3 regions of the Bradyrhizobium sp. BRP20 genome follow, and region 2 is predicted to be linked to each of the others. Evidence: predicted binding sites of a transcription regulator. Region 2 holds the regulator's gene; each other region holds the start of a gene.
What was found. Region 2 encodes LexA, which represses DNA repair genes until DNA is damaged. Its sites were predicted from a motif close to TGTTCNNNNTGTGTTCNG; they were not measured.
Positions count from the first base shown of each region.

Region 1: a site for LexA is predicted at 4,706-4,723, ahead of I6F33_RS17455 (single-stranded DNA-binding protein). Genes of this name have one in related genera too.
Region 3: a site for LexA is predicted at 4,536-4,553, ahead of I6F33_RS35235 (DNA recombination protein RmuC). Genes of this name have one in related genera too.

Region 1 is NZ_JADYVY010000006.1:366,281-373,182, reverse strand. Features, by position in the region: gene I6F33_RS17475 (hypothetical protein) at 1-65, shown strand, start outside; gene gyrA (DNA gyrase subunit A) at 246-2,978, opposite strand; gene I6F33_RS17465 (DUF2306 domain-containing protein) at 3,148-3,546, opposite strand; gene I6F33_RS17460 (low molecular weight protein tyrosine phosphatase family protein) at 3,710-4,039, shown strand; gene I6F33_RS17455 (single-stranded DNA-binding protein) at 4,057-4,551, opposite strand; gene I6F33_RS17450 (outer membrane protein) at 5,000-5,782, shown strand; gene I6F33_RS17445 (outer membrane protein) at 6,021-6,710, shown strand.
Region 2 is NZ_JADYVY010000006.1:205,027-211,928, forward strand. Features, by position in the region: gene I6F33_RS16670 (SgcJ/EcaC family oxidoreductase) at 1-104, shown strand, start outside; gene I6F33_RS16675 (ComEC/Rec2 family competence protein) at 228-2,501, shown strand; gene I6F33_RS16680 (GAF domain-containing protein) at 2,508-3,449, opposite strand; gene I6F33_RS16685 (hypothetical protein) at 3,667-4,101, opposite strand; gene lexA (transcriptional repressor LexA) at 4,490-5,191, opposite strand; gene glp (gephyrin-like molybdotransferase Glp) at 5,368-6,576, opposite strand; gene I6F33_RS16700 (hypothetical protein) at 6,708-6,902, shown strand, end outside.
Region 3 is NZ_JADYVY010000028.1:32,832-39,733, reverse strand. Features, by position in the region: gene I6F33_RS35260 (DUF805 domain-containing protein) at 1-618, shown strand, start outside; gene dapE (succinyl-diaminopimelate desuccinylase) at 615-1,781, shown strand; gene truA (tRNA pseudouridine(38-40) synthase TruA) at 1,952-2,689, opposite strand; gene fmt (methionyl-tRNA formyltransferase) at 2,828-3,751, opposite strand; gene def (peptide deformylase) at 3,888-4,415, opposite strand; gene I6F33_RS35235 (DNA recombination protein RmuC) at 4,584-5,777, shown strand; gene I6F33_RS35230 (GIY-YIG nuclease family protein) at 5,911-6,213, shown strand; gene I6F33_RS35225 (MFS transporter) at 6,409-6,902, shown strand, end outside.

The DNA.
Region 1 (6,902 bases), 160 kb from region 2:
GTAGCGCCGGCACCAAGGCCAACGTCCGCGAGGCCCGCCTCGTGACCGCCAACCGCACGCCGTAATCGGATCTGTTCAGGTTCGCGTCGGGCGGGTCCCTCAAGACCCCAGGAATTTTTGTGACATCTCGTCGCAGACTACGCGACGCTCGCGCCCGTCGGAATGGCCCGACGGGCGCGATCTCGTTCAGGGGGCACTATCGGCTGCGAGGAACGGCGGGTGGATGAGTCCCGATTCGCCAGCCTCTATTCCCCGTTCGCTCCATTCCCGTTCTCGGCCTCTTCCGTGATGTGCTCGACTGACACCACGTGCTCGTCCTCGGCGGTGTCGAACACGATCACGCCTTGCGTCGAGCGGCCGGCGATGCGGATGCCTTCGACCGGGCAGCGGATCAGCTGGCCCTTGTCGGTGACCAGCATGATTTGATCCGCCTCCTCCACCGGGAACGAGGCGACGAGATTGCCGTTGCGGTGGTTGACGCTCATAGCGACGATGCCTTTGCCGCCGCGGCCGGTGGTGCGGTACTCGTAGGACGAGGTCCGCTTGCCGTAGCCGTTGACGGAGACGGTCAGCACGACCTGCTCCTGCGCCGACATCTCGACATAGCGCTCCTGCGGGAGCTGGAAGCTGCCCGAGGTCTCCTCGGCCTCGGCATCGGCCGGCGCCTCGTCTGCGGCGGCTTCGCCCGCGACCGCGCGGCGCATCTTCAAATAGGCCGAGCGCTCGTCCGAGGTGGTGTCGACGTGGCGCAGGATCGCCAGCGAAATCACCTTGTCGCCTTCGCCGAGCGCAATACCGCGCACGCCCATCGAGGTGCGCCCGGTGAATACGCGCACATCGGTGACGGGGAAGCGGATGCACTGGCCGCCGGCAGCGGTCAGCAGCACGTCGTCGCGCTCGGTGCAGATCTGCACGTCGACGATCGCCTCGTTGTCGTCGAGCTTCATGGCGATGATGCCGGAGCGGCGGACGTCGACGAAGTCGGACAGCTTGTTGCGCCGGACGTTGCCGCCCGTGGTCGCGAACATCACGTCGAGCTGGCCCCAGGTCGATTCATCCTCCGGCAGCGGCATGATGGTGGTGATGCGCTCGCCCTGCTCCAGCGGCAGGATGTTGATCATGGCCTTGCCGCGCGCGTTCGGCGCGGCCATCGGCAGCCGCCAGACCTTTTCCTTGTAGACCTGGCCGCGCGAGGAGAAGAACAGCACCGGAGTATGGGTCGAGGCGACGAAGAGCCGGCTGACGAAATCCTCGTCGCGGGTCTGCATGCCGGAGCGGCCCTTGCCGCCGCGGCGCTGCGCCCGATAGGCCGACAGCGGAACGCGCTTGACGTAGCCCGCATGCGAGACGGTGACGACCATGTCTTCGCGCTGGATCAGGTCCTCGTCCTCGACCTCGCCCTCCTGCTCCATGATCACGGTGCGGCGCGGCGTTGCGAACTCGGCCTTTACCTCGGCAAGCTCGGTCTTGATGATGTCCAGGATGCGCGCGCGTGAGCGCAGGATCGCGAGATAGTCGCCGATCTCCCCGGCGAGCTTCGACAGCTCGCCGCCAATCTCGTCGCGGCCGAGCGCGGTGAGACGTGCGAGACGCAATTCGAGGATCGCCCTCGCCTGCTCCAGCGAGAGGCGGATCGTGCCGTCCTCGTTGATCCGGTGACGCGGGTCATCGATCAGCGTGATGATGTCCTCGACGTCGCGCGCGGGCCAATCGCGCGTCATCAGGGTGTCACGGGCCGCCGCCGGTGTCGGCGAGGTGCGGATCACCTTGATGATCTCGTCGATGTTGGCGACCGCGATGGCGAGGCCGACCTGCTCATGGGCGCGCTCACGCGCCTTGCGCAGCTTGTACTTGGTGCGCCGGGTAACGACCTGCTCGCGGAAGCCGACGAAGATCGTCAACATATCCTTCAAGTTCATCGTCTGCGGACGCCCGGAATCGAGCGCAACCGCGTTGACGCCGAAGCTCGTCTGCAGCGGGGTGAACTTGTAGAGCTGGTTCAGTACCACGTCGGGCACGGCGTCGCGCTTGAGCTCGATGACGACGCGATAGCCCTCGCGGTCGGACTCGTCGCGCAGGTCGGAGATGCCCTCGATCTTCTTTTCCTTGTAGAGCTCGGCGATGCGCTCGACCATCGTCGCCTTGTTCACCTGATACGGAATCTCGGTGATGACGATCGCCTCTCGATCCTTGCGAATGGTCTCGAACGTGACCTTGCCGCGCATCACGATGGAGCCGCGGCCGAGATGGTAGGCGCTGCGGATGCCCTGGCGTCCAAGGATGATGCCGCCAGTCGGGAAATCCGGGCCGGGAATGATGTTGATGAGCTCGTCGATGGTCAGCGAGGGATTGTCGATCAGCGCGATACAGGCGTCGATCACCTCGCCGAGATTGTGCGGCGGGATGTTGGTCGCCATGCCGACGGCAATGCCGCCCGCGCCGTTGACCAGCAGGTTCGGGAACCGCGCCGGCAGGACCACCGGCTCCTTCTCGGAACCGTCGTAATTGTCCTGGAAGTCGACGGTGTCGCTGTCGATGTCCTCGAGCAGCTTCAGCGCGATCTTGGTCAGGCGGGACTCGGTGTAGCGCATGGCCGCCGCCGGGTCGCCGTCGACCGAGCCGAAATTGCCCTGCCCGTCCACCAGCAACTCGCGCATCGAGAAGTCCTGCGCCATGCGCACCAGCGCGTCGTAGATCGCCTGGTCGCCATGAGGGTGGTATTTACCCATGACGTCACCGACGATACCGGCGGACTTCTTGTGCTTCTTGTCGGGCGTGAAGCCCTGCTCGTTCATCGAGAACAGGATGCGCCGATGCACCGGCTTCAGGCCGTCGCGCGCATCGGGCAGCGCGCGCGACACGATCACGCTCATGGCGTAATCGAGGTAGGACTTCTTCATCTCGTCGAGGATGGAGACGGGGCGAATGTCCGAGGGGTGCGCCGGCTGGTCGCCGGGCTTGTTATCGTCGTCAGCCAAGGGGGAATCCGGTGAGGGTTTGTCTGGGAATCATATAGCGCATCACACCCCTGATAACCACCCTTGCCGAGCTCTGGGGAAGCGCTTTTTCCCACTGTTTTTCCAGAGACTTACGCCCTTCGCGCCACGGCCGCGGACGGGGCCGGAACGGACTGGGCGGAACCGGCTCTCACGCCCCGAAAGTCACCCGGTGCATGATGCGCCCAGGCACCAGCGTGAACAGTCCCGCCACCACCAGGGCGCCGAAGAAGATGAAGATCATCATCCGCCGGTGGTCGGCGACGCGATGGGTGCGCGCACGCCATACCGCCAGCGGCAGCACCGCCAGGGTGAAGATCGACAAGAAATGGATCGGGCTGAACGGCCCGACCAGACGGATCTCGTGGATCCAGAACGACGAGGCGGCCACGAACACCATCAGGACCACCCAGATCCAGCCGATAGTCCGGTGCGGCAGCGTGCCCTTGGGGGCGGAGAACTGGAAGAGGCCAAGCACAAGGGCGGCCATTGCGGCAAAGGCATGCAGCGGGACCACCGGCGCGGCCTCAAGCAGCGGCGCAAGGCTCATGCAGGGCTTCCTCGTGTCCGGCGGAGGCGCACATAAGCTTAGGCCGGAAAAGCCGTCGACCAAAGAACTGTATTTATGTAGCAGGAACTCTCGGAAGCCCGCCCGAAAAGCACTAACCAATCATCCCGCCGATACCTGACCGATCGTCTCCGAGAGCGGCAAAGTGACCAACGTCCTTTTCGTCTGCAGCGCCAATCGCCTCCGCAGCCCTACCGCCGAGCAGGTGTTTTCGACCTGGCCCGGGATCGAGACCGACTCGGCCGGCATTTCGAACGGCGCGGACGTCTTGCTGTCCGCCGAGCAGATTGAATGGGCCGACGTCATCTTCGTCATGGAAAAGACCCACCGGACCAAGCTGAACCGGAAATTCCGGTCCAGCTTGAACAACAAGCGGGTCATCTGTCTCGACATTCCGGACGACTATGAATTCATGGATCCTGTCCTGGTGCGGATCCTTGAAAACCGAGTTGGCCGTTATCTGCGCCGAGACTAGCCGCCTCTTCCCAAGTCCTAGAACGGGATATCGTCGTCCATGTCGCTGTTGCGGCCGCCGCCGGCGGCAACGGGACGGCGCGGCGCGCTGCTGACGGGTCCGGAGGAGCCGAAGTCGCCGCCCGGCTCGTCGCCGAAGCTGCCACCTCCGCCGCCGCCACCGCGGCCGTCCAGCATCGTCAGCGTTGAGTTGAAGCCCTGCAGCACGACCTCGGTCGAGTATTTCTCGACGCCGCTCTGGTCGGTGTACTTGCGGGTCTGGAGCGCGCCTTCGATGTAAACCTTTGCGCCCTTCTTCAGATACTGTTCGACGATCTTGCAAAGCGGCTCAGAGAAGATCACGACGCGATGCCACTCGGTCTTCTCCTTGCGCTCGCCGGTGTTCTTGTCGCGCCAGGTCTCCGAGGTCGCGATGCTCAAATTCGCGATCGGCCGCCCGTCCTGGGTGCGGCGGATTTCGGGATCCTTGCCGAGATTTCCAACCAGAATGACCTTGTTGACGCTTCCCGCCATCGCCGCTCTCCACTCCGAATGCCACTGAATTTCAAAAGGGCGAATCCGCTGCCCGCGTTCCTCTGCGCCCGCTAGGGCGACCCTATACGCTTGCGGGCACCGATCAGCCTGCCACCCCCAAGGTTATCCCCACATATAGCATCGCGCGCACGTTTGTTCCAGATTTGTTCTTCGGCACGAGCGAGCGGAAATTTCCCGCATGTCCTCTCATGCCACAAAAAAGGACAGCCCTCGAATGGAACCTTTTTGGGTTCCCGAGTATGGCAAAAACCATTTAACATTCATCAAGTTGGAACCCATTCAATCAATCCGCGAGTGTGGCATTCCGGAGACGGACTCTGCCCTTTCCTTAGGCTACCTTTGCCTTGGAATTGATTCATATGGGTGTCGCGTCTGATCAGCCGCTTCGGGGACTTTCATGAAGCGGACGAAACTTGGGGAGACTGCAATGAATAAGATTCTTTTCGGCGTAATCAGTGCAATGGCATTGGGGCTGTCGGCTCCGGCAAGCGCGGCGGATATGGCTGCGCGTCCCTACACCAAGGCTCCGGCCCCGGCGGTCGCCGCGGTTTACGACTGGAGCGGCTTCTACATCGGCGTCAACGGCGGCGGCGGCACGAGCCGCAAGTGCTGGGACTTCGTGACCCCGGTCACGGGCGTTCTGGTGGCTGAAGGCTGTCACGATGCGACCGGCGGCACGGTCGGTGGTCAGATCGGCTACCGCTGGCAGTCGGCCAATTGGGTGTTCGGCCTCGAGGGCCAGGGCAACTGGGCTGACTTCTCGGGGGACAACGTCAGCCTCCTCTTCCCTGGAAGCGCTTTGGTCACCGGTGATCGTAACCGCTCTCACATCGATGCTTTTGGCCTGATCACGGGCCAGGTCGGTTATGCCTGGAACAACGTGCTGCTCTATGTGAAGGGCGGCGCCGCCGTAGTCGGGGACAAGTACGACGTCTATGCCGCGCCTAGCACGCCTGGCGCCGGCACGCTGCTGGCGTCGGCTCGCGAGACCCGCTGGGGCGGCACCGTTGGCGCCGGCCTGGAATTCGGATTTGCTCCGAACTGGACGCTCGGCGTCGAGTACAACCACATCTTCCTCGGCGACCGTACGATCGCCTTCACGACGCCTGCGGGCGTTGCCTTCGGGAGCGATCGCATCAGTCAGGACGTCGACATGGGTCTAGTCCGCCTGAATTATCGCTTCGGCGGCCCGTTGGTCGCGAGGTACTGATATCCCACCTATCGTGAGCGAAACGAAGGGCCGGCCCCAGCGCCGGCCCTTTTTTTTGCAGCACGACGGCTGGATGTAAATAAGTCAGCAACCATCACCTTTTCCGCTGTTGTGGCTTTTCGGAGACACAACTTGCGGCTTTGGTGGTGTAAAGACGGCGTCAGTTGGGCCGTTTGAGTCCGCTGCCCTTCCGCCACGGAAGGCAACAACAGAAACTGGGACTGGGATTAAGTTGAAAATGAAGAAGGTTTTGTTGGCTTCGGCCTGTGTATTCGCCCTTGCGGCCCCCGCTTCGGCTGCTGATCTGGCAGCCCGCCCCTACACCAAGGCCCCCGCGCCTGTGGCCTCGGTCTACAACTGGACCGGCTTCTATCTCGGTATCGTCGGCGGCGGCGCCTGGGAAGCCTCGTCGGGCGACCCGAAGATGCAGGGTGGCTTCGTCGGCGGCACCGCCGGTTACAACTGGCAGACCGGCAACGTCGTGTTCGGCATTGAGGCTGACGGCGCGTGGGCTGATGTCAGCGCTTCGGCCACTGGCGCCGTTTTCGTTCCGGGCGTCGGCGTGGTTGCGGCGACGGCAAGCTCGAAGACCGACGCGATGGGCACCGTGCGTGGCCGCATCGGCTGGGCCGTCAACAACGTGCTGCTCTACGGCACCGGTGGTTACGCTTGGATCGACAACAAGCTCAGCTTCACCGCGCTCGGCGCGACCATCTCCGAGAGCAAGTTCCACTCGGGTTGGACCGTCGGTGCTGGCGTCGAGGCGTTCTTCGCTCCGAACTGGTCGGTCAAGGGCGAGTACCTCTATCGCAGCCTCGGCGGCGAGACCTACTTCTCGGGCGCCGTGCCCACCGGCACGCTCAACTTCCACACCGTGCAGGTCGGCGTGAACTATCACTTCGGCGGCCCGGTCGTCGCGAAGTACTGATCACGACCGACGTCACATCGTCACGAAAGGCCGGCCTCGCGCCGGCCTTTTTGTTTGTTGCGGCCGCCCGTTTGCTCACGTTTTCGAAGGGGTGTGGCCGCTGGGCGACACAACCTTTGGCTTAAATGGTGTAAAAGCAATGACGTTGCTTGGGTCATAAGTCCGCTGCTCTTCCGCTCTCCGGAAGACCGG
Region 2 (6,902 bases):
AGCGGGATGATCTCGTCGTCAAGATGAGCTGGGTCATCATCCGCGAGGACGGCGAGTGGAAGATCGTCAATCACCACGCCTCCTCGCAGGCGCCGCTGATCTAGCAACGGGCGCCAGCCCGGAGAAAAGTAGGGCGCTCTTCGCCTGTTCCCGATCCGTACCGCTATTCGTGCAGCCGCACGGTCCGGTAGCCTCCGCAGCCGTCGCGTATCGTAAGGTGCAGGGGAATGGCGGAGCCGGGCCGGCCAGGACGGTCCCAGGGAGTTGCCGGGACGTGGCCGGTCGGCCGCGCGGCCGGCGGTTTTGCGCCGGTGGGCTTTGGCATCTGGCCGGCGATCATCGAGACGCTGCGCCAATGGGCTCGGGGCGAGGCCGGGCCTGGCCGGCTGTTGCCGTGGGTGCCGGTCGCCTTCGGCGGCGGCATTGCGCTTTATTTCGCCGCCGATCATGAGCCGGTGCTGTGGGTGGTTGCCGCCACAGCCATCGCGCTAATGCTCGGCGCGGTGCTGCTCCGGCGGAGCCGGCTGTTTGCGCCCGCCATCATGCTCGCGGCGGTCGCGGCTGGTTTTGCCGTGGCGACCTGGAAGACCGCGCGTATCGCGCACACCGTTTTGGCAAAACCGCTCTATTCGGTGTCGCTGTCGGGCTTCGTGGAAGCGCGCGACATCCGCGAGCGCACCGACCGTTTCGTGCTGCGCGTCAGCGCGATGGAGGCGCAGCGCAGCGACGTCAAGCTCGAGCGCGTCCGCCTCTCGGTGCGCAAGGGCACGGCGCCTGAGGTTGGCAGCTTCGTGCAGCTGAAGGCGCGGCTGCTCCCGCCGATCTCGCCGGTGCGCCCCGGCAGCTATGATTTCTCGCGCGACATGTTCTTCCAGGGCATCGGCGCCTCCGGCTTCGTGATGGGCGCGATCACGGCGTCCACACCGCCGGATGGCGGCGGCCTGCGGCTGCGCTATGCCGCCTTCATGCAGGGCCTGCGCGACGCGATCGACGCGCGCATCCGCGCAACGCTCGAAGGCGACAACCGCGCGATTGCGACGGCGCTGCTCACGGGGCGGCGCGATGCGATCACCGCGCCCGTGAACGATGCCATGTTCGTCTCGGGACTCGGCCATGTGCTGTCGATCTCCGGCTATCACATGGCGGTCGTCGCCGGCGTCGTCTTCTTCGCGGTGCGCGCGCTGCTGGCCTTGATCCCGGGGCTGGCGGCCGGCTCTGCCATCAAGAAATGGTCGGCCGCCGCGGCGCTGGTCGCGGCCGCGTTCTACCTGTTGCTGTCGGGCGCGGAGGTTGCGACGCAAAGATCGTTCTTCATGACGGCGGTGGTGCTGATCGCAGTGATGGTCGACCGCCGCGCCATCACCTTCCGCACGCTGGCGGTTGCCGCGCTGATCGTGCTTGCGGTCGCGCCGGAGGCGTTGGTGCATCCAAGTTTCCAGATGTCGTTTGCGGCAACGCTCGGGCTGGTGGCGCTGGTGCAGATCGGCATGCCGAACCTGCTCGCCTCGCCCGATCATTCCGCGACGGCGCGGATCGCGTTGTGGGGCGGCCGCGAGATCGCGATGCTGTTCCTGGCCTCGCTGATCGCGGGGCTCGCGACCACGCCATACGCCGCCTTCCACTTCCATCGCGTGACCCCATACGGCGTGCTCGCCAATCTCGGCGCCATGCCGGTGGTCTCGGCGCTGGTGATGCCGGCCGGGCTGTTGGGGCTGCTCGCGGCGCCCTTCGGGCTCGACGGCGTGTTCTGGTGGTTGATGGGGATCGGCATCGAGTGGATGGTCCTGGTCGCGCGCTGGGTGGCGGCTCTGCCGGGCGCCGTCGGCCGCATTCCCGCCTTCGGGATCGCGCCGCTGATCGCAGCGAGCCTCGGGCTCATCGTGATGGGCCTGTTGCGCACGCCCTTGCGCTGGTCCGGCGCCCTGGTGCTGCTGGCAGCGATCCTCTGGGGACTGTCGGTGCGGCAGCCCGATATCCTGATTGCCGGGGATGGCGCGAGCGTCGCGGTCCGGGGCGGGGATGGGCGCTTGCAGGTGATCCGCGCCAGCAAGGACAGCTTCCTGCTGAAGGAGTGGTTGGCTGCCGATGCCGATCCGCGCGATGCCGGCAACGCCTCGTTGGCGAGCGGGGTGTCGTGTGACGAGTCCGGCTGCGTGGCGCCGCTCGCGGACGGACGACTGATCGCGTTGGCGACGCGTATCGACGCGCTGGCCGATGATTGCAGCCGCGCCGCGCTGGTGGTGACGGCGCGGCCTGCGCCACCCGATTGCGCGGCGATGGTGGTCGATCGGGCGCGTCTTGCCAGTCAGGGCGCACTGGCTCTGACGAGACGCGGCGAGGGCTTTTCGGTGCAGGCGGTGAGGACGAGGGGAGCAAGCCGTCCCTGGCTGCCGGCCGGCGCCGGCGAGGGAGATTTCGACGGCAGCCTCGTGCCGAAGGCGGCCGTGCCCCGCAACCGGGACGCAACGCCATCGGAGGCCGACTTGCAGGCCGACGATTGACGCGGATCACAAATACCAGGCCAGCACGGCGTCAAGCCTTCCGTTGCCGATAACCGGCAGGGCCACCATTCGGCTCAGCCCGGCTGCGCAGGCTTCGGAGCCGGCGATCGAGCCGTCAGAGGTGAGATCGTCGTTGAGCGCGGGCATGCCGGCGGCCCAGGCGCCGCCGATGCTGCCTTCGCCCCTGGCGATGGACTGCGCCGCATAGCGTGCGGCGAGGTCGGTCTGCGCGCTGCAATCGCCGGCGCGAAAGACCAGCGCCGAACGGTCCTCGTTCGGGACCCAGATCTCGAAGCGTCGTGCAATCGGCGTTGCCTGCGCGGAGAGGAATGTCAGAACCCAGGTCTGGTCGGTACCGGTTCGGTAGGGCACGCCGACGCCGAGATTGATCCCGACCTTGGCGGCGTCCTCCCAGCGCAGGAAGCTCTTGGCGTCGTGCAAGTCCTTGATGATCAGCGGCAGGCCCGCCTTCCAGGTGCGTCCGGGCAGGCCGAAGCCGCGCGGAAATCTGGTGTGGCGGGAGTTGAATTCGAACATGTCCGCGGTGCCGTAATAGCCATCGACGAGCCCCATCTCATGCGAGAGATCAGGATCGTTGTGCCAGAGTTCGATCGCGCCGACATGCGCCTCGTCGTCGCCGCAGAACAGCACCAGCACGGCTTGCAGGAATTCGCCCGCGAACACCGGCACCGCCACGCCGCAGGTGAGGCTGGCCGCAGCGGCCTGATCGGTCCGCTTGAAATAGGAGTTGGCGAATTTCGTGAGGATGACGGGGTGGCCACAGGCCCAGGCCTTGCCTGGAAGTCCCTCGTCATATCCGAAGTGCAGCTCTTCGCTGACGGCTTTGAACGCGGACAGCCCATCGTCGTAGAGGCCGCCGCCGAATTCCAGCCGCATGCGCGTCCGGTCGGGTACCCAGAGTTCAACGACGCGAATGAAGGTCTTCATCGAGCGTGTCCGCCGCCTCAAACCACGACAGCATCGGTCATTTGGCTGCGGAGCGGACGTTCAAAATGCGGGCAGCACGGCCCAAACTTCGTGCGACGACGAGGCGCGGCGGTGGGCTCGCCGATCGAATGTCCTGAAACACAAACTTGCCGGGCTCGCCGGCCTCGGCCGGCGACGGCAATTTCAATCCCGGGCTCGGCCTGTCGGCCGAAGGGCGTCAGCCGATCGGCAGGCGCGTGATCGTGGGCCGCGTGTCGGCGACGATCTGCGGCTTGTGCTCGCGCTCGGGGGCTGCCTGCGTCACCGGCAATTGCAGCACGGTCGCGCGCTGGCCTTCGACGAGCTGCGTCACCAGCACGTATTTGCCGTCGGGGAATTCGATCGCGTCATGATGGCGATCGGGAATGTGCGGGTCGATCTTGCCGAACTTGCCGACGCGAGAGTTCACGGTGCGCGTCCAGATCCAGCGGTTGTCGTAGCGGACATTGTCGGCGAAAGCGAGCTCCGTCCCCGGCAGCAGACAGACCGCGACGGAGGGATCGGCTTCGGAAGCGAAACCGCGCGTCGAGGTGCCGCGGAAGGTTGTCGTGACGATCGTCTCGCCGACTTCGGCGGGGCGCGTCGCGACGGCATGCAGGCTGTAGTCACACATCGGGTGCTCCTCATGCTGGGATAGCGACCCGCGTCTCTTTCGAGGCGCAGGCCTCTATCAGAGTGGAAGCATACAACGCTCTGCTCGGTTATGGGCAAATCTGCGGCTCGCGTCCGCAGCGCGCGATCACATTATCTTTCCCGGATTCGATAGGAACAAACCTCGCGTCCTTGCATTCGGCCGGAGCTATCAGCACTGCCGGCACAACTCTACCGGTGAAGCAGAGCGAGATTGCTGCGCGCCTGCGCGGGCGAATGTCGCGCGGGAAGATGGACCGGACAGCCGGCGCAGAACCAGAGAAACCGTCCAGCCGGAGCGGACAAGTATCCGCTCCGATCCTGGATGCCGATGCCGATCGAAACGCGCGCGGCGCTTGATGTTTCCCGTATCAGTACTTCCGGTAAAGCCCGATCAGCTTGCCCTGGATCTTCACGCGGTTCGGCGGAAGAATGCGGACCTCGTAGGCGGCATTGGCGGGCTCGAGCGCGATCGAGGCGCCGCGGCGGCGGAAGCGCTTGAGCGTGGCCTCCTCGTCGTCGATCAATGCCACCACGATGTCGCCGGTATTTGCGGTCTCGTTGCGCTGGATCAGCGCCATGTCGCCGTCGAGGATGCCGGCCTCGACCATCGAATCGCCGCGCACTTCGAGCGCGTAGTGCTCGCCCGAGCCGAGCATGTCCGGCGGCACGCTGATGGTATGGCTGCGGGTCTGCAGCGCCTCGATCGGCGTGCCGGCGGCGATGCGGCCCATCACGGGCACCGCGACGGGGCGCTCGCCCTCGTCCGCGGGCGGGCTGGAGCTCGCGCGCACCTTGCCGAGATTGCCCTCGATCACGCTCGGGGTGAAGCCACGGCGATTGCCGGCGGCGGCCTGGAGCTCGGGCAGTTTGATCACCTCGATGGCACGGGCACGGTTGGGCAGGCGGCGAATGAAGCCGCGCTCCTCGAGCGCAGTGATCAGGCGATGGATGCCTGACTTCGAGCGCAGGTCGAGCGCATCCTTCATCTCGTCGAAGGACGGCGGCACGCCGCTTTCCTTCAGACGTTCGCTGATGAACCGCAGAAGCTCGTATTGTTTGCGCGTCAACATCTCGACCAAAGTCCCCCGGTTGATGTCGTTCGATTCCGACACGATGAAGTCGGCACTAAGCCGCTACATCCTCGAAACAAATCATGAACGGACACTATATGTTCGATATGTGTTCCGCAACTGCTTAATTTATGGTGAACGCGGCCAAGCTCGCGGAATGCGTGTGGCTGGGCGGCTCAGACGGGCAGCCGGAGCACCTCGCAAGGCGTGCCGGCCTCGGCCTTCGGCGCGAACGGTGCGCGCACCAGAAGTACCTGTGCCGCAGCGAGATTCGCAAGAAGGGAGGAGTCCTGATGGCTGACCGGAAGGGCGACGCGCGTGCCGTCGTCGCGCTCCTCCAGCCGCGCACGCAGATAGTCCTCGCGCTGGTCGTTGGCGGCGAGATCGCGGCCCAGCACGGCGCGCTCGCGCCGATGATGAATCGCTGAACGGCCCGACAGGGCGCGAATCAAGGGGACCATGAACAGGAAGGCGCACACGTAGGACGACACGGGATTGCCGGGCAGGCCAATCACGCGCATCGCGCCTATCCGACCGTGCATCATCGGCTTGCCCGGCCGGATCGCGATCTTCCAGAACGCCATCGCGATGCCTTCGCCCTTGAGCGCCTGCTGGACCAGGTCGTGGTCGCCGACCGAGGCACCGCCGGTCGTGATCAGGATGTCGGCGCCGCTCTCGCGCGCGCGGCGGATGCCGGCGGACGTCGCCTCCAGTGTATCGGCGGCAATTCCGAGGTCGATGGTCTCGGCGCCCTCGCTGCGGGCGAGCGCATGCAGGGCATAGCCGTTGGAATAGACGATCTGGCCGCGACCAGGCGTGGTGCCCGGCATCACGAGCTCGTCGCCGGTGGCGAGAACGGCAACCCTCGGGCGGCGGATGATGGCGAGATGCGGATGATTCATTCCGGCGGCAAGGGCGAGATCGCGCTCGGTGAGGCGGATTCCCTTGCGCAGCAGCACGTCGCCTTCGCGGAAGTCGACGCCTGCAGGGCGGATGTGCCGGCCGAAAATGGCGGCTTCCTTGATCGTCACATGTTTGCCGTCGGCAGCTGTGTCCTCCTGGATCACGACGGCATCGGCGCCGTCGGGAACGACGCCGCCGGTGAAGATCCGCACGGCTTCGCCGGGGCCGACGCTTCCCGCGAGCGGCCGGCCCGCCGCGACCTCGCCGACGACGGTCAACCTCGAATCGTTTGCCGCGTCGGCCGTGCGCACGGCATAGCCGTCCATCGCCGACATCGCCTCCGGCGGCTGCGTGCGCCGCGCCGCGACATCGCGGGCTAGCACACGATGGTAGGCCTCGTCGAGGCAAACCATCTGTTCAGCCAGCGGCTCGACGCCGGCCAACACCGCGGCAAGCGCGTCAGAAACCGGCATCAGGGCCACGGGCGAACTCCGCAACAAATCAGGACTGGGTCGGCAAGTTCTAGCCGAGCGGAGGAGCTGAAGCAAAAGGCCTCCCTTGCCAGCCAGGAACCACACTTCCTTTTGGTCTCGACCCGGCTTATCTTCTGCCAATGACAGAACTGCTCGAAAAGGCGCTGAAGGCCGTGCGGCGGCTTCCTGCGGATAGCCAGGACGAGATTGCACGCGCCATGTTGGCGTTGAGCGACGCCGGAGAGGAGGCTGAGGAAGTCGATCCCGGTCATCTTGCGGCGGTCCTCGAGGGGCTCACGCAGGCGAACCTCCGGCAATTTGCGTCTGACGCCGAG
Region 3 (6,902 bases), on a different contig from region 2:
TTCGACGGCCGCATCAATCGCGCCCTGCTGTGGCAGGCGCTGCTGATCGTTGCCCTGCTGGCAGGCTTGCTGGAGGTGATCGGTCAGATCATTCATCTGCCCAATGCCGACGGATCGTTGAAGCTCTCGCTCAAGCTCGATTTCGGCCTTGGCGATCTGTTCAAGCTGGCCGATCCCCGGGAACACCCTTCACTCGCGTCTACCGACCGCGCGCCCCTGATCCTAAGGGCATTCGGCATGTCGCTGTTCCTGTGGGTCTATCTGGCAACGGCGATCAAGCGGCTGCACGACCGTGACAGGAGCGGCTGGTGGCTCGTTCCGTTTTTCCTCGTGCCCGGCCTGTTCAACCAGTTCTCGGACCTGCTCCCCGACACCAGCGTGATGCTTCTTTTCAACCTCGCCGCTTCGATGCTGTGGCTGTGGGGTCTCGTCGAGATGCTCTGCGTGCCCGGCACTGTCGGCGATAACCGGTTCGGGCCTGATCCGCTGGCCGGGATCGCGTATGAGTCCACGCCCGCCTCGCCGCCTGCGAAGAGCTGGGACCAGGGCCGCGAGATCGAAATTGTTCCGCCCAGCGCTAGCCCACCCGGCGGCATGCATGTTAAGCGGGGCGCATGACCGATGCCCTCTCGATCGCCCGCGACCTCATCCGTTGCCCCTCAGTCACTCCGGCCGATGCCGGCGCGCTCGGGGTGCTCGAAAAAATCCTGGGCGCTGCCGGTTTCACCTGTCACCGCGTGACCTTCAGCGAGGAAGGCACCGCCGACGTCGACAATCTCTACGCTCGGATCGGCACCGACGGTCCGCACATCACCTTCGCAGGCCACACCGATGTGGTGCCGCCCGGCGACGAGAGCGCCTGGAGCGTCGGCGCGTTCTCCGGAGAGGTGAAGGACGGCGTGCTGCATGGCCGCGGCGCGGTCGACATGAAAGGCGGCATCGCCTGCTCGGTCGCCGCGGTGCTGGAGCATCTCGCCGCCAACGGCGGCAAGCCGCGCAGCGACGGAAAGGGCTCGATCTCGTTCCTGATCACCGGCGACGAGGAAGACGTCTCGATCAACGGCACCATCAAGCTGCTGAAATGGGTCGCCGAGCGCGGCGAGAAATTCGACCATTGCGTGCTCGGCGAGCCTTCCAACGTCGAGACGCTCGGCGACACCATCAAGATCGGCCGGCGCGGCTCGCAATCCGGCACGCTCGTCGTCGACGGCGTGCAGGGCCACGTCGCCTATCCGCACCGCGCCTCCAATCCGGTGCCTGATATCTCGCGGCTGATCGTCGCGATCTCCGACGAGCCGCTCGACCATGGCAGCGCGCAATTCCAGGCGTCCAATCTCGAATTCGTCTCGGTCGACGTCGGCAACAAGGCCTTCAACGTCATCCCCGGCGAGGCCCGCGCAAGATTCAACATCCGCTACAACGACAACCACACCCAGGCGAGCTTGCGTGAATTGGTGGAGACGCGTCTCGCCAAAGCCTGCGGCAACCGCATCAAGGCCCGCATCGTGTGGGAGCCCTCCAACTCGAACGTGTTCGTGACCAAGCCGGGTCCGTTCACCGATCTCGCGGTCTCCGCGATCAAGGAGGTGACGGGACGCAAGCCCGAGCTCTCGACGTCAGGCGGCACGTCGGATGCGCGGTTTATTTCAAGCTATTGCCCCGTGATCGAGTTCGGCCTGGTCGGGCAGACCATGCACCAGGTCGACGAGCGCGTGCCGGTGGCGGATCTGGAGAGGCTGACGAAGGTGTATCGCGGGATTTTGGCGCGGTATTTTGCTTGAGGCAGTGTTGCCTCCACAAACACGACCGTCATCGCCCGGCTTGACCGGGCGATCCAGTATTCCAGAGACGGCAGTGATTGAGCCGAGGCCGCGGCGTACTGGATGCCCGGTCAAGCCGGGGCATGACACCGAGGTTTGGCGAGAGCATGCCCACTCTCTGCGCCGCTCGCCTAATAATCCACCTTCATCAAATACAGCCCCTCAGGCGGGGCGACGATGCCGCAGGCGGTGCGGTTGCGGGCTTTGAGTGCGGCGGAGAGATCGTCGGCGGTCCAGCGGCCCTCGCCGACCCAGACCAGGGATCCCACCATCGAGCGCACCTGGCTGTGCAGGAACGAGCGCGCCGAGGTGATGACGTTGATCTCGCGGCCATCGCGGATCACGTCCAGCTGGTCGAGCGTCTTCTCCGGCGATTTGGCTTGGCACTCGGTGTCGCGAAAGGTGGTGAAATCGTGCTTGCCGAGCAGGCGCTGCGCCGCCGCGTGCATTGCGTCGGCATCGAGCTTGCGCGGCACGCGCCAGGCGTGGCCGACATCGAGCGCGAGATTGGCGCGAGTGTTGACGATGCGATAGCGGTAGTGGCGCTTGACCGCCGAGAAGCGCGCCTCGAAATCGTCGGGCACGATCTCGGCCTCGAGCACCGCGATCGGATGCGGGCGCAGATGCGCGTTGAGCCCGTCGCGAAAACGGCCCGGCGGAAACTGCTTGTCGACGTCGACATGCGCGACCTGGCCGCGCGCATGCACGCCGGCATCGGTGCGGCCGGCACCGTGCACGCGCAGATCCGCCCCGGTCATCGCCTTCACGGCCGCCTCGAGCGCGCCCTGCACCGACGGCAGCGTGTCCTGCACCTGCCAGCCGAAGAACGGCGCGCCGTCATATTCGATGGTGAGCTTGTAGCGGGGCATCGTGTCCAGTTTCGTCGTCATTGCCCGCCTTGTGCGCTGTTGCGCACTGGGGCGGGCAACCCAGTACTCCGCAGCTTATCCGATTGACCGAGAAGCCTCGGCGTACTGGATACCCCGCCTTCGCGGGGTATGACAGTGTCAGGTGAATTTGGATCCCGCCTTTAACGGCACGCCGCGCAGGAAGTCCGCGGCCTGCATGCGGGCCTTGCCCTCGCGCTGCAGCTCGATGATGCGGATGGCACCGTCGCCGCAGGCGACGGTAAGCTGATCGTCGAGCACGTCGCCAGGCGCGCCGGAGCCTTTCGCCAATTCGCAGCGCAGGATTTTGACGCGGGCATCGTCAAGCTCGCTCCAGGCGCCGGGGAACGGCGAGAGGCCATGGACGTGGCGCAGCACTGCGCGCGCCGGCTTTGTCCAGTCGATCCGCGCCTCCGCCTTCTCGATCTTGGCGGCATAGGTGGCGCCGTCCTCGCTCTGCGCCTTGAGCTGGAGCCCGCCGCGTTCGAGCGCGGCCATCGCGCGCACCATCAGGTCGGCGCCAAGGCGGGACAGACGATCGTGCAGGTCGAGCGCGGTCATGTTGTCGGTGATCGTGATGCGCTCGGCCATGGCGACGTCGCCGGTATCTAAGCCGACATCCATCTTCATCACCATCACGCCGCTCTCGGCATCATCAGCCATGATGGCGCGGTTGATCGGCGCGGCGCCGCGCCAGCGCGGCAACAGCGAGGCGTGCAGATTGTAGCAGCCGAGTTTTGGCGCATCGAGGATCGCCTGCGGCAGGATCATGCCGTAGGCGACGACAACGGCCGCGTCGACATCGAACGCGCGGAACTCCGCCAGCGCCTGCTCGGACTTCAGCGTCTTCGGCGTCAGCACGGGAATGCCGAGCTTTCGCGCGGCCTCCTCGACCGGCGTCGGCTGCAATTGCAGGCCGCGCCGGCCGCCCGGCTTGGGCGCGCGGGTGTAGACCGCCGCGATCTCGTGGCCATGCGCGACCAGCTCGAGCAGCGTCGGCACGGAGAAATCGGGCGTGCCCATGAAGATGAGGCGGAGGGGCATGTGACGAGACAATCCTTGAAACGAGCAAGGTACTCGTCATGGCCGGGCTTGTCCCGGCCATCCACGTTCGTCCTGCTCGCGGCGGCAAAGAACGTGGATGCCCGGGACAAGCCCGGGCATGACGGCGGAGGAATTATCACTCCGCCGCGCGCTTGGCGGCTTTCTCGAACTTCTTCATGACGCGGTCGCGCTTGAGCTTCGACAGATAGTCGACGAACAGCACGCCGTTGAGATGGTCGATCTCGTGCTGGATGCAGGTGGCGTAGAGGCCTTCGGCATCCTCCTCGTGCACCTTACCGTCGAGATCGGTGAAGCGCACGCGCACTTTCGCGGGACGCTCGACCTCCTCGTAATATTCGGGAATCGAGAGGCAGCCCTCCTCGTAGACCGACAGTTCCTCGGACGAGGCGATGATCTCTGGATTGATGAAGACGCGCGGCAGCGGCTTAGTCTCGCCGTTCTCGTCGCGCTTGGCGAGGTCCATGGTGATCAGGCGCAGCGGCTGCGCGACCTGGATTGCCGCCAGCCCGATGCCGGGCGCGTCGTACATGGTCTCGAACATGTCGTCGGCAAGCTTGCGGATCTCCGCCGTGACCTTCTCGATCGGCTTGGAGACCAGGCGCAGCTGCTTGTCGGGCAGGATGATGATTTCTCTGAGGGCCATGGCCGCGATTTAAGCCGCGCGCCGGATGCGGTCAATGCGGCCCGGAACCCGTTAACCCCTCGCTAACCATAAAACTTCACCTTTCATTAACCATGAAATTAGGGCCCGGTTAACCCAGAATGTTCCCTCTTCGTTCGCGAGAGCGCAGCGAATCGGCTACAAGGCGGCATGAACGAGATCATTGTCATGCTGGGCGACTGGCCGGTGCGCATCGTCGATGCGCTGATCGGCTTCGGTGCGCTCGTCCTCATCCTGCTGGTTGTGATTGCGGTTGTGATCGCGCGCTCGGGGCGGCGTGGCGCGGAACTCGCCATGGCGAACGCAATCCGTGCCGACGAGCTCGAGGAGCGGCTCGCCCAGGTGCTGCACGCCCAGAGCGAGGCCTCGGGGCGGGTCGACGCCATGACCCAGGCGCTCGCCGGCCGCCAGGCCGAGATGGCGCGCGCCGTCAACGAGCGACTTGATTCGGTGACGCATCGGGTCGGCCAGTCCATGGAACATTCGACCCGCAACACCATGGAGAGCCTGCGCGCGCTGCATGAACGGCTCGGCATCATCGACAACGCGCACAAGAACCTCACCGACCTCACCACGCAGGTGACCACCCTGCGCGACGTGCTCGCCAACAAGCAGTCGCGCGGCGCCTTCGGCCAGGCGCGGATGGAGGCGATCGTCCAGGACGGTCTGCCCAAAGGCTCCTACGAGTTCCAGTTCACGCTCTCGACCGGAAAACGACCGGTCGTGTTCCTGCCCGACCAGCGCCCGCTCTGCATCGACGCGAAGTTTCCGCTGGAGGCGATGACGGCGCTGCACGACGCCCGCACCGACGAGGAGCGGCGCGTTGCCACGCAGCGGCTGCGCGGCGACGTGATGAAGCATGTCAGCGACATCGCGGAAAAATACCTCGTCACCGGCGAGACCCAGGAGATGGCGCTGATGTTCGTGCCGTCGGAATCGGTCTATGCCGAGATCCATGACGGATTCGACGACGTGATCCAGAAAGCCTATCGCGCCCGCGTCGTGCTGGTATCGCCGTCGCTGTTGATGCTCGCGATCCAGGTGATGCAGCAGATCATGAAGGACGCGCGCATGCGCGATGCCGCCGACCAGATCCGCACCGAGGTGATCAAGCTCGGCGACGATTTGGGGCGCCTGCGCGACCGCGTGCTCAAGCTGCAAAAGCATTTTGCCGACGTGAACGAGGACGTCCGCCAGGTGCTGATCTCCGCCGACAAGATCGAAAAGCGCGCAGGCCGCATCGAGGAGCTCGATTTCAGCAAGAGCGATGCGCCGGAGACACCGCGGCTGGTGGCGACGGGAGCGGCAGAGCTGTTTCCGCGCAAGCTCCAGGCGGGGGAGTGAGACTAGGGCACACTGTCGTGCCCCGCGAACGCGGGGCACCCAGTACGCCGTGACGATCGTTGTTAAGCCGACGTGCCGGTGTTTACTGGATCGCTCGCCTTCGCGGACGATGACGGCGGAATGGAAGGCGAAGATGGATCCACGCCAGTACGACGTGTACATTCTCGCCAGCCGAATTGGCGGCACGCTCTATATCGGCGTGACGAACGATCTCATCCGCCGGGTGGCGCAGCACAGGTTGAAGGTCATCGAAAGCTTCACGGAAAAGTACGACGTCGCCCGACTTGTCTACTTCGAGCAGTTCGACGATCCCGAGAATGCGATCAAGCGGGAGAAGCGGTTGAAGAAGTGGAATAGGGCCTGGAAGGTCCGCTTGATCGAGCAGCATAACCCAAACTGGGATGACCTCTATCCTGGGATAGCCGGACCATCATGATGGCGTCATGCTCAATGTCATGCCCCGCGAAGGCGGGGCATCCAGTATTCCGCAGCCCGTGTGGTTGAACCGAGACGCCGCGGAGTACTGGATCGTCCGCCTTCGCGGACGATGACACCGAGCGTGTTGGAAGCTCTCCCGTCTCACCAGCTACCGCGAGAGTCTTTTCCCCCAGAATCTGCTAACACGCCCCCCATGACCGCACCCGACGCGACCTCCCCTGCCGCGGCTTCTGCCGCCTCGTCCTCCTGGCGCGACAGCCTTGCCGTTTACCTGCAGCCGCGGGTGCTGATCGTGCTGTTTCTCGGCTTCTCCTCGGGGCTACCGCTGGCGCTGTCGGGATCGACGCTGCTGGTGTGGATGGCCGAGGCCGGGGTTGATCTTGGAACGATCGGGCTGTTTGCGCTGGTTGGAACGCCCTACACGCTCAAATTCCTGTGGGCGCCGCTGGTCGATGCGCTGCATGTGCCGTTCTTCACGCATGCCTTCGGACGCCGCCGCGGGTGGCTGGTGTTTTCGCAGCTGCTGCTGATCGGCGCGATTCTGCTGTTGGCGCTGACCGATCCGGCACGTTCGCCGCTGCTGGTCGCGCTTGGTGCGCTGCTGGTCGCGACGATGTCCTCGACGCAGGACATCGTGGTCGATGCTTTCCGCGTCGAGAGCCTGCCCGAAAGCGAGCAGGCCGCCGG